Regions from separate parts of the Streptomyces sp. NPDC039480 genome, predicted to be linked through region 2. Evidence: predicted binding sites of a transcription regulator. Region 2 holds the regulator's gene; the other holds the start of a gene.

What was found. Region 2 encodes HspR, which represses chaperone genes until heat shock. Its sites were predicted from a motif close to TTGAGNNNNNNNNNCTCAA; they were not measured.
Region 1: lon (endopeptidase La) is a predicted target of HspR. The motif match lies at 1,891-1,909, and genes of this name have one in related genera.

The regions. Positions count from the first base shown of each region.
Region 1 is NZ_JBVITX010000002.1:873,958-878,651, reverse strand. Features, by position in the region: gene lon (endopeptidase La) at 1-1,868, opposite strand, end outside; gene ACZ56E_RS09920 (methyltransferase) at 2,129-3,133, shown strand; gene ACZ56E_RS09915 (GNAT family N-acetyltransferase) at 3,612-4,238, shown strand; gene ACZ56E_RS09910 (rhomboid-like protein) at 4,153-4,694, opposite strand, start outside.
Region 2 is NZ_JBVITX010000012.1:39,456-44,149, forward strand. Features, by position in the region: gene dnaJ (molecular chaperone DnaJ) at 1-1,050, shown strand, start outside; gene ACZ56E_RS31665 (heat shock protein transcriptional repressor HspR) at 1,055-1,510, shown strand; gene ACZ56E_RS31670 (hypothetical protein) at 1,625-2,137, shown strand; gene ACZ56E_RS31675 (helix-turn-helix transcriptional regulator) at 2,332-3,165, opposite strand; gene ACZ56E_RS31680 (helix-turn-helix transcriptional regulator) at 3,320-4,294, opposite strand; gene ACZ56E_RS31685 (helix-turn-helix transcriptional regulator) at 4,398-4,694, opposite strand, start outside.

The DNA.
Region 1 (4,694 bases), on a different contig from region 2:
GCGAGCCCGGTCGCCACGCCCGGCACCGCCGTGCGCCGCTCGGCCGGGTCCTGGGCGGACTCGGGCACGTGGCGCGGCCGCCCGATGAGACCGCGCAGGTCCTCGTCGGTGACGGTGAACGGCAGTTCCCTGTCGCCCAGTTCGTGCTGGGCCGCGACCTTGCGGAGCAGCCGTGCGACGGAGCGCTCCAGGTTGCGGACGCCCGCCTCGCGCGTGTACTCACCGGCGAGCTTGCGCAGCGCGCTCTCGTCGAGGGTGACCTCGTCCTCCGCCAGGCCGGCCCGCTCCAGCTGGCGCGGGAGCAGGTGGTCGCGGGCGATGACGACCTTCTCGTCCTCGGTGTAGCCGTCGAGGCGGACGAGCTCCATGCGGTCGAGCAGCGCCTCGGGGATGGCTTCGAGGACGTTCGCCGTGGCGAGGAAGACGACGTCGCTGAGGTCGAGTTCCACTTCCAGGTAGTGGTCGCGGAAGGTGTGGTTCTGCGCCGGGTCGAGGACTTCGAGGAGGGCGGCGGCCGGGTCGCCCCGGAAGTCCGAGCCCACCTTGTCGATCTCGTCGAGGAGCACCACCGGGTTCATGGACCCGGCCTCCTTGATGGCCCGCACGATGCGTCCGGGCAGCGCCCCGACGTACGTACGCCGGTGGCCGCGGATCTCCGCCTCGTCCCGTACGCCGCCGAGAGCGACCCGCACGAACTTGCGGCCCATGGCGTGCGCGACGGACTCGCCGAGCGAGGTCTTGCCGACGCCGGGCGGGCCGACGAGGGCGAGCACGGCGCCGCCGCGGCGCCCGCCGACGACGCCGAGGCCGCGGTCGGCGCGGCGCTTGCGCACCGCGAGGTACTCGGTGATGCGCTCCTTGACGTCCTGGAGCCCGGCGTGCTCGGCGTCCAGGATCTCCTGGGCGCCCTTGATGTCGTACTCGTCCTCGGTGCGTTCGTTCCAGGGCAGTTCGAGGACGGTGTCCAGCCAGGTCCTGATCCAGGAGCCCTCGGGCGACTGGTCGCTGGCGCGCTCCAGCTTGTCGACCTCCTTGAGGGCGGCCTCGCGGACCTTCTCGGGCAGGTCGGCGGCCTCGACGCGGGCGCGGTAGTCGTCGGACTCCTCGGCCGCGTCCTTGCTGTCGCCGTTGAGCTCGCGCAGCTCCTTGCGGACCGCGTCGAGCTGGCGGCGCAGCAGGAACTCGCGCTGCTGCTTGTCCACACCTTCCTGTACGTCCTTGGCGATGGACTCGGCGACGTCCTGCTCGGCGAGGTGCTCGCGCAGCTGCTCGGTGGCGAGCCTGAGGCGGGCGACCGCGTCCTCGGTCTCCAGGAGCCGGACCTTCTGCTGGGTGGTCAGGAACGGGGAGTATCCGGAGTTGTCGGCGAGCGCGGAGACGTCGTCGATCTGCGTGACGCGGTCGACGACCTGCCAGGCGCCGCGCTTCTTCAGCCAGCTGGTGGCGAGCGCCTTGTACTCCTTGACGAGCTCGGTGACGGCGCCGGGCAGGGGGTCGGGCACGGTGTCGTCGACCTTCGTGCCCTCGACCCAGAGGGCGGCGCCGGGGCCGGTCGTGCCAGCGCCGATGCGGACGCGGCTCCGGCCGCGGATGAGGGCGCCCGGGTCGCCGTCGGAGAGCCGCCCGACCTGCTCGACGGTGCCGAGGACACCGGTCGCGGCGTACGTCCCGTCGACGCGCGGAACAAGCAGCACCTTCGGCTTGCTGTCGCCACTGGAGCGGGCAGCGGCCTGGGCCGCCTCCACCGCGGCGCGCACATCGGCGTCGGACAGGTCGAACGGAACCACCATGCCGGGCAGGACCACCTCGTCGTCGAGCGGCAGCACGGGCAGAGTGAGCGGTGTGTACGAGGTGGACTCAGTAGCCATGATCTCCCCTTCGGCATTCAAGTTGAGCTGTATCGACTCAATGGTTATGAGCGCCGAGTTGTTCCCCGGGCCATGTTCGCTCTGAGCGATCAGGGAAAAGGCGGCTCGGAAGATGGCTCGTTTCCGGTCATCCGTCTCGCGCGTGCCGTTCCCTCCCGGCCGTCCCCTTGGGAGCGTGGACGCTCCGACTTCCACGGAGGGGATCCAAGGTGGACGCACCCGAGAACAAGGTGGACACACCCGAGAACGGTGACGGCGGCATGCGGGACGTGACCTGGCAGCTCGCGGAACACGCTCTGGGGCATCTCTTCTCGGCGGCGCTGCGCACGGCGGCGCTCTGCCGGGTGGCCGACCATCTGGCGGGGGGTCCGCGCACCGCCGAGCAGCTGGCCGAGCCGACCGGCACCCATGCCGGGCACCTCCGCCGCGTCCTGCGCTATCTCGCCACGCGCGGCGTCTTCCGCGAGGACGGGGCGGGCGCGTTCCACCTGACCCCGCTCGCGAGCGCGCTCCGCACCGACGTGCCCGACTCCCTGCACCCGGCGGTCGTGATGCTGACCGACCAGGCGTTCTGGCGGACCTCCGCGGGGCTGGAGGAGACGGTCCGCCAGGCCGGCCCGTCCTTCGAACGGGTCTTCGGCAAGCCGTTCTTCGCGCATCTGGCGGAGGACGCCGAGCTGCGGGAGCTCTTCGACAGCGGCATGGCGTCGCTCTCGGGGCCGGTCGACGCGGTGATCGCCGGGACGTACCCCTTCCCGGAGAAGGGCACCGTGGTGGACGTCGGCGGCGGCCGCGGCGGGCTGCTGCGCGCGGTCCTGCGCGGGCGGCCCGGTCTGACGGGTGTCCTCTACGACCAGGCTCCCGCGGTCAGCACGCACCTCCTGGGCGGCGACGAGAAGCTGCGCGGCAGATGGCGTGCCGAGTCCGGGGACTTCTTCGCCGGGGTCCCCGAGGGCGGCGACATCTACGTCCTCAAGCACGTCCTGCACGACTGGCCGGACGCGGACTGCGAGCGGATCCTGCGCAACTGCCGCGCGGCGATGGCGCCGGACGCGCGCCTCCTGATCGTCGACTGCGTCCTACCGTCCGGCAACGAACCGCACATCGCCAAGACCCTGGACGTGGCGATGGCGGCGATCGTGGACGGCCAGGAACGCACGGAGGACGAGTTCGCCGCGCTGCTCGTCGGGGCGGGGCTGCGCCTGACCCGAATCCTGCCGACCGACGCGTTCCCGTCGATCGTGGAGGCGGTGCCGGCGGCCTGAGCCCCGACGACGGAGCGAAGACGCCGCCCAGGGGCGCGGGAAACCGCACGCTCAGCCACATCGGGGCGACAGCCGTCGCCGTGACAGGTAGCGACTGACGGGGGGCGGCGCGGGGCACCGGCCGGGGCGGGGCGCCGCGGGGGCGCCGCTCAGGAGCTCGGGCGCGACGGCGTTGCTCATGCGCGAGGGCGCCGCGCGGGCGTCGCTCGGGTGCACGTGCACGGGCGTCGCTTAGGCGCTCTGGCGCGACGGCTCCGCTCTGGCATGCGGGCGTCACTCAGGCGCGAGGCGTCGCCAGGCGCGAAGGCGCGCGGGCTCCGTTCCGGCACGCGGGCGTCGCCCAGGCCCGAGGGCGCGCGGGTGTCGCCCAAACGCGCGGGCGTCACCCACGAAGTGGCGTGCGGACTCCGTCGGAGCACCCGCACGCGATCACCCCCCTGCCCCCGACCATGAAGATCAACAAGTGCAGAATGACCGCATGTCGACGACCCATGTTCCCGAGGCGGCCCGGCCCGCCCCGCAGCCCGCGACCATCGACGACGCCGTGACGATCGGCCGTACCCTGGCCCGCGCCTTCGGCGACGACCCGATGATGCGGTGGTTCTTCCCGGACGCGGCCACCCGCGAGGCGGGCCTCGGCCGGTACTTCGCCACGCTCCTCACTCGGCAGTACGGCCGCCACGGCGTCTGCGAGCAGACCGCCGCGGCGGCCTCCTTCTGGGTGCCGCCGGGCGCGCAGGACAAGGCCGTGCCCGACGCGGAGACCGTGGAGGAGCTCGCGGAGATACTCGGCGACCGGGCCCCGCTGTTCCGCGAGGCCACCGCGGCCGCCGCCGGACACGGCCCCCAGGAGCCGCACTGGTACCTGGCGGTGCTCGGCGCCGACCCCGCCGCCCAGGGCCAGGGCCACGGAGCCGCCCTCCTGCGCTCGGGTCTCGCCCGGGCCGACGAGGCCGGCCTGCCCGTCTACCTGGAGTCCTCCAAGCCGGAGAACCTCCCTTTCTACGAGCACTTCGGCTTCACGGTGCTCGGCGAGGTGCAGCTGCCGGGCGGCGGTCCGACCCTGTGGGCGATGCGCCGCGCGCCGCGCCTGGGCGACGCCTGAGCAACGGCCAGGTGGCGACGCCGACCAGCAGCGCGAGCAGGTGCCCCCAGTTCGTCATCGGGTCGGCGAACGCGATCAGGTCGTCGACCAGCATCCCGCCGAAGCCGACGAGGACGGGCCAGCGCAGCCATGGCGTGAGCAGCCCCGCCAGCGCGCCGACGCTGGCGGCCACGCCGAAGCTGATGCCGTAGTCCAGCCGGTGCAGCGAGCTGTCCGGCAGATGCCCCGCGAGGACCGAGAGGCCGACCGGGACCTCCGTCGCGAGCGTGGCGACGACGTGGCCGAGGAGGAAGACACCGGCGGTGCGCAGACCGCCGATGCGGCGCTCCAGCGCGGTGAGCACCAGCAGGAAGCCGATCGCGTACGGGGACGTGATGCCGCCCGCGATCCACAGGGCGCTCGCGACCAGGACGAGGACGGGGCTGTGCGCGAGGTGCGCCACGTCGGTGCTCGACC
Region 2 (4,694 bases):
GCGGAGGAGCGCTTCAAGGAGATCTCCGAGGCGAACGACATCCTCGGGGACCCCAAGAAGCGCAAGGAGTACGACGAAGCGCGTGCCCTCTTCGGAAACGGTGGGTTCCGGCAGGGCCCCGGAGCCGGCGGCGGCTCGTTCAACTTCGACCTGGGCGACCTCTTCGGAGGTGGCGGCCCGGGTGGCGGTGGAGCGGCCGGCGGCTTCGGCGGCGGTCTCGGTGACGTCTTCGGGGGCCTGTTCAACCGCGGCGGCGCGGGTGCCGGAGCCGGCACGCGTACGCAGCCGAGGCGCGGCCAGGACATCGAGTCCGAGGTCACGCTCAGCTTCACGGAGGCGGTGGACGGTGCGACCGTGCCGCTCCGCATGTCCTCCCAGGCCGCCTGCAAGGCGTGTTCCGGCACCGGCGACAAGAACGGCACACCGCGCGTGTGCCCGACCTGCGTCGGCACGGGCCAGGTCTCGCGGGGCGGCGGCGGAGGGTTCTCCCTCACCGACCCGTGCGTGGACTGCAAGGGCCGCGGGCTGATCGCCCAGGACCCCTGCGAGGTCTGCGGCGGCAGCGGCCGCGCCAAGTCGTCGCGCACCATGCAGGTGCGCATCCCGGCCGGTGTCTCGGACGGGCAGCGCATCCGCCTGCGCGGCAAGGGCGCGCCCGGCGAGCGGGGCGGTCCGGCGGGCGACCTGTATGTGGTCGTGCACGTCGACAGTCACCCCGTCTTCGGCCGCAAGGGCGACAACCTCACGGTCACGGTTCCGGTGACGTACCCGGAGGCGACGCTGGGCGGCGAGGTGAAGGTGCCCACCCTGGGTGGGCCGCCCGTCACCCTGAAGCTCCCCGCCGGCACGCCGAACGGTCGTACGATGCGGGCCCGCGGAAAGGGCGCGGTCCGCAAGGACGGCACCCGGGGCGACCTGCTGGTGACGGTGGAGGTGTCGGTCCCGACATCCCTGTCGGACTCGGCGAAGGAAGCCCTGGAGTCCTACCGCAAGGCGACTGCGGGCGACGACCCGCGGGCAGAACTGTTCCAGGCCGCGAAGGGAGCGTGACCCCATGGATAGGGTCGGCCGTCGTCATAATCCGTACCAACTCACCGACGAGACACCCGTGTACGTCATCTCGGTGGCCGCCCAGCTGAGCGGTCTGCACCCGCAGACCCTGCGGCAGTACGACCGCCTGGGTCTGGTCTCCCCGGACCGTACGGCGGGCCGCGGCCGACGCTATTCCGCCCGCGACATCGAGCTGCTCCGTACGGTGCAGCAGCTGTCGCAGGAAGAGGGCATCAACCTCGCGGGCATCAAGCGCATCATCGAGCTGGAGAACCAGGTCGCGGCGCTCCAGTCGCGGGTCGCGGAGCTCTCCGCGGCCGTGGACGGCGCCGCGGCGGCGATGCAGCAGCGCGAAGCGGCGGTGCACGCCTCGTACCGCCGTGACCTGGTCCCGTACCAGGACGTGCAGCAGGCGAGCGCGCTGGTGGTGTGGCGCCCGAAACGGACAACGGAACAGTAGCCCTCACGGCCTTCCTATGGCCTGAGGACGTCTGAGTACCCTGAAGCGGGGCCGGGAGGTGGTGACCTCCCGGCCCCGCTTCGCTGTGTACGGGTACGGGGAGTTGAGCTGACGATGGCCATGGTGGGCCTGTTCTGGATCGCCGAGGGCGATGTGTACGTGGGGGCGAAGCCGGCCGGGCTCGCGCCCGGGGTGCGGCTGACGCCGGAGGGCGTACTGGCCCTCGGCGACCGGCAGACCGGCATGTGGCCGTGGGAGGACGTGCGCGCGCTGACCGTCGACGACGTCCCCGTGAAGTCCCTGAAGCGGCACGTGGGCGCGGTGGTCGACCTGGCGCTCACGGTCGGCCTCGGCGGCAGCGACGAGGCCCCGACGATGACGGTACGTGTCACTGACGCGGAGGGCGAGGAGACGGAGCTGACGGCGTACACGGCGGCGGCGGTCGGCTACTCCCGCACGGAGTACGACCTCTCCCGCGACCTCCTGACCCACCTCACCGAAGGCGCGGGCACCCTCCTCACCACCCTGACGGCGATGTCCGACTGGGGCCGCCGCCATGAGGGCGGGTCGCCGCGGGCGGCGGAGCGGGTGGAGCTGTTGCGGGAGTGGGCCAGCCCCTTGTCGTGACGTGAGAGCGCCCCGGTCGGCTACGGGGGAGCAGCTGGCCGGGGCGCTCGGGGGAAGCGGGAGAGGGCCGATCAGATGCCCCCACCGCTGTCCTCAGCTTGCCGGGCGGGGAGGGGCGGCGGTAGCGCCATCTTGTTGCGGTGCAGCGACCTGAGGAGGGAACAAGAGGCGCGAAGCCCCTGTACCGGGATGAGTCACCCCCGTTCGAGGATCCCTGACCGCGCGATCAGGAACCCGAGCTGGGCGCGGCTGTTGCTGCCGAGAGTGGCAGCCAGCTTGGCGATGTGAACGCGGGCGGTCCGGACGTTCATCCCCAGCCGGTCGGCGATCTCGGCGTCGGTGAGGCCTTCGACGAGGAGGCCGGCGATGGCGTGCTGGCGGGCGGTGATGCCGTTCTCGGACGGCTGGGGAGCCGCTTGCGGCCACATGGGGGTGGCCATGCGCCACAGCCGCCAGAAGGTGGTGGCGAAGTACTCGACGAGGGCGGGGTGGCGGAGTTCGAGGGCGACGCTGCGGTCCTTGCTGGCCGGGATGAAGGCGACGGTCCTGTCGAAGACGAAGAGCCGGTCGGTGACCTCGTCGAGCGTGCGTGCCTCGGTGTCGCCGTCGAGCTGTTCGAAGTAGGCGAGCACGGGCAGAGAATGGCGCGTTGTGTGCTGGTAGAGGGTCCGCATCCGGCATCCCCGGGTGAGGATCGCCTGGTCCCGCGGGAAGACTTCGGCCAAGGTCTCGGGGGGCCGCATACCACCGGGCTGGACGGCGAGGAACTCCTCGGTGACCTCGTTCATGGCCCGGTCGATGGCCGAGTTGATGCGGTCGAGCCCGTCGAGCACGGTGACGGTGGTGCTGGTGGGGTGCAGCCACTGCAGGTCGTCGAGGCCGGGCTGCAGGAGGCCGAGACGGACGAGGCACGGGGCCGGTTCGGCGGCACTGCGACGGATCCGGCCTTCACGCAGGGCACGGGCGTAGACGGACAGCCCCGCTTCGCAGATTTCCTCGAGCGGGTGCGGTAAGTGCTTCGTGGCCATGCGAGCCCCCTCCTGCCTGGTTGAAGCGTCGCGATTCTATGCAGGCGGGGCGAACAGGGGCCGGATGCCGTAGTTGAAGTGTCTGCTTCTGGACGGCTGTTTCCGGGTGTCCGGTTCTGGGCGTGCGGCATTGCTGACACCGGTGTCACCGACGTCACCGATCCTGCTGGAGGATCCCTGACTGCCCGATGAGATACCCGAGCTGTGCGCGGCTGTTGCTGCCGAGGGTGGCGGCGAGTTTGGCGATGTGGACGCGGGCGGTACGGATGTTCATGCCTAGGCGGGTGGCTATTTCGGCGTCGGTGAGGCCTTCTATGAGGAGGCCGGCGATGGCGTGCTGGCGGGTGGTGATGCCGTTCTCAGCGGGTTGGGGGGCGGTCTGGGGCCACATGGGGGTGGCCAGGCGCCACAGCCGCCAGAAGGTGGTGGCGAAGTAGTCGACGAGGGCGGGGTGGCGGAGCTCCAGGGCCAGGGTGCGGTCTTTGCTGGCCGGGATGAACGCCACGGTCCGGTCGAAGACGAAGAGCCGCTCGGTGACCTCGTCGAGGGTGCGCGCCTCGACGTCGCCGACGAGTTGTTCGTAGTGGGCGAGCACGGGGAGCGCGTGACGCGTCGTGTGCTGGTAAAGCGTCCGCATACGGGCGCCGCGGGACAGGATCCCCTGTTCGCGCGGACGAGTTCGCTCGAGGGATTCGGGGGGACGAACTCCGCCGGGCTGGACGATGAGTACTTCCTGGGTGGCGTCGCTGATGGCCCGATCCAATGCCGCGTCGATGCGTGACATTCCCTTGAGGGCGGTGATGGCGGGGGTCGTGCTGCCGGCCATGGGTGGAGCGTCGAGCTTGAGTAACGACTCGAACAACGTGGTGAGTTTGTCTTCGCGGTGGCGGTGGAGGGCCACCTGGTCCTCGATGGTGCGGAGGAGACGGGGCAGGGCGACGGCCGGTGCGGTGGGATGCAGCCACCGCATGTCATCGAGGGCCGGGTGGAGGAGGCCGAAGTCGACGAGACAAGGGGCCTGCGCGGCGACCTCATCGGGTACGCGCCCCTCACGCAAGGCGCGGGTGTAGACGCTGAGCCCTGCCTCACACAGCTCTTCGACGGGGTGCGGTACGTGGTTCGCGGCCATGTGTGCTCCCTACTGCTGGTTGAAGCGTCGCGATTCTATGCAGGGAGCTGCGACAGCGGCACGCATGGGCGGGAAGTGTCTGGGCGGCCGTGGAATGCGCTGGTCACTTCACACGGTCCTGGTCGAGGATCCCTGACTGCCCGATGAGATACCCGAGCTGTGCGCGGCTGTTGCTGCCGAGGGTGGCGGCGAGTTTGGCGATGTGGACGCGGGCGGTACGGATGTTCATGCCTAGGCGGGTGGCTATTTCGGCGTCGGTGAGGCCTTCTATGAGGAGGCCGGCGATGGCGTGCTGCCGAGCGGTGATGCCCTTGCCCGACGGGAGGGGCTCGGTTCGCGGGTGCATGGGGGCGGCCAGGGCCCAAAGGCGCTCGAATGCGGTGATCAGGTGGCTGACAAC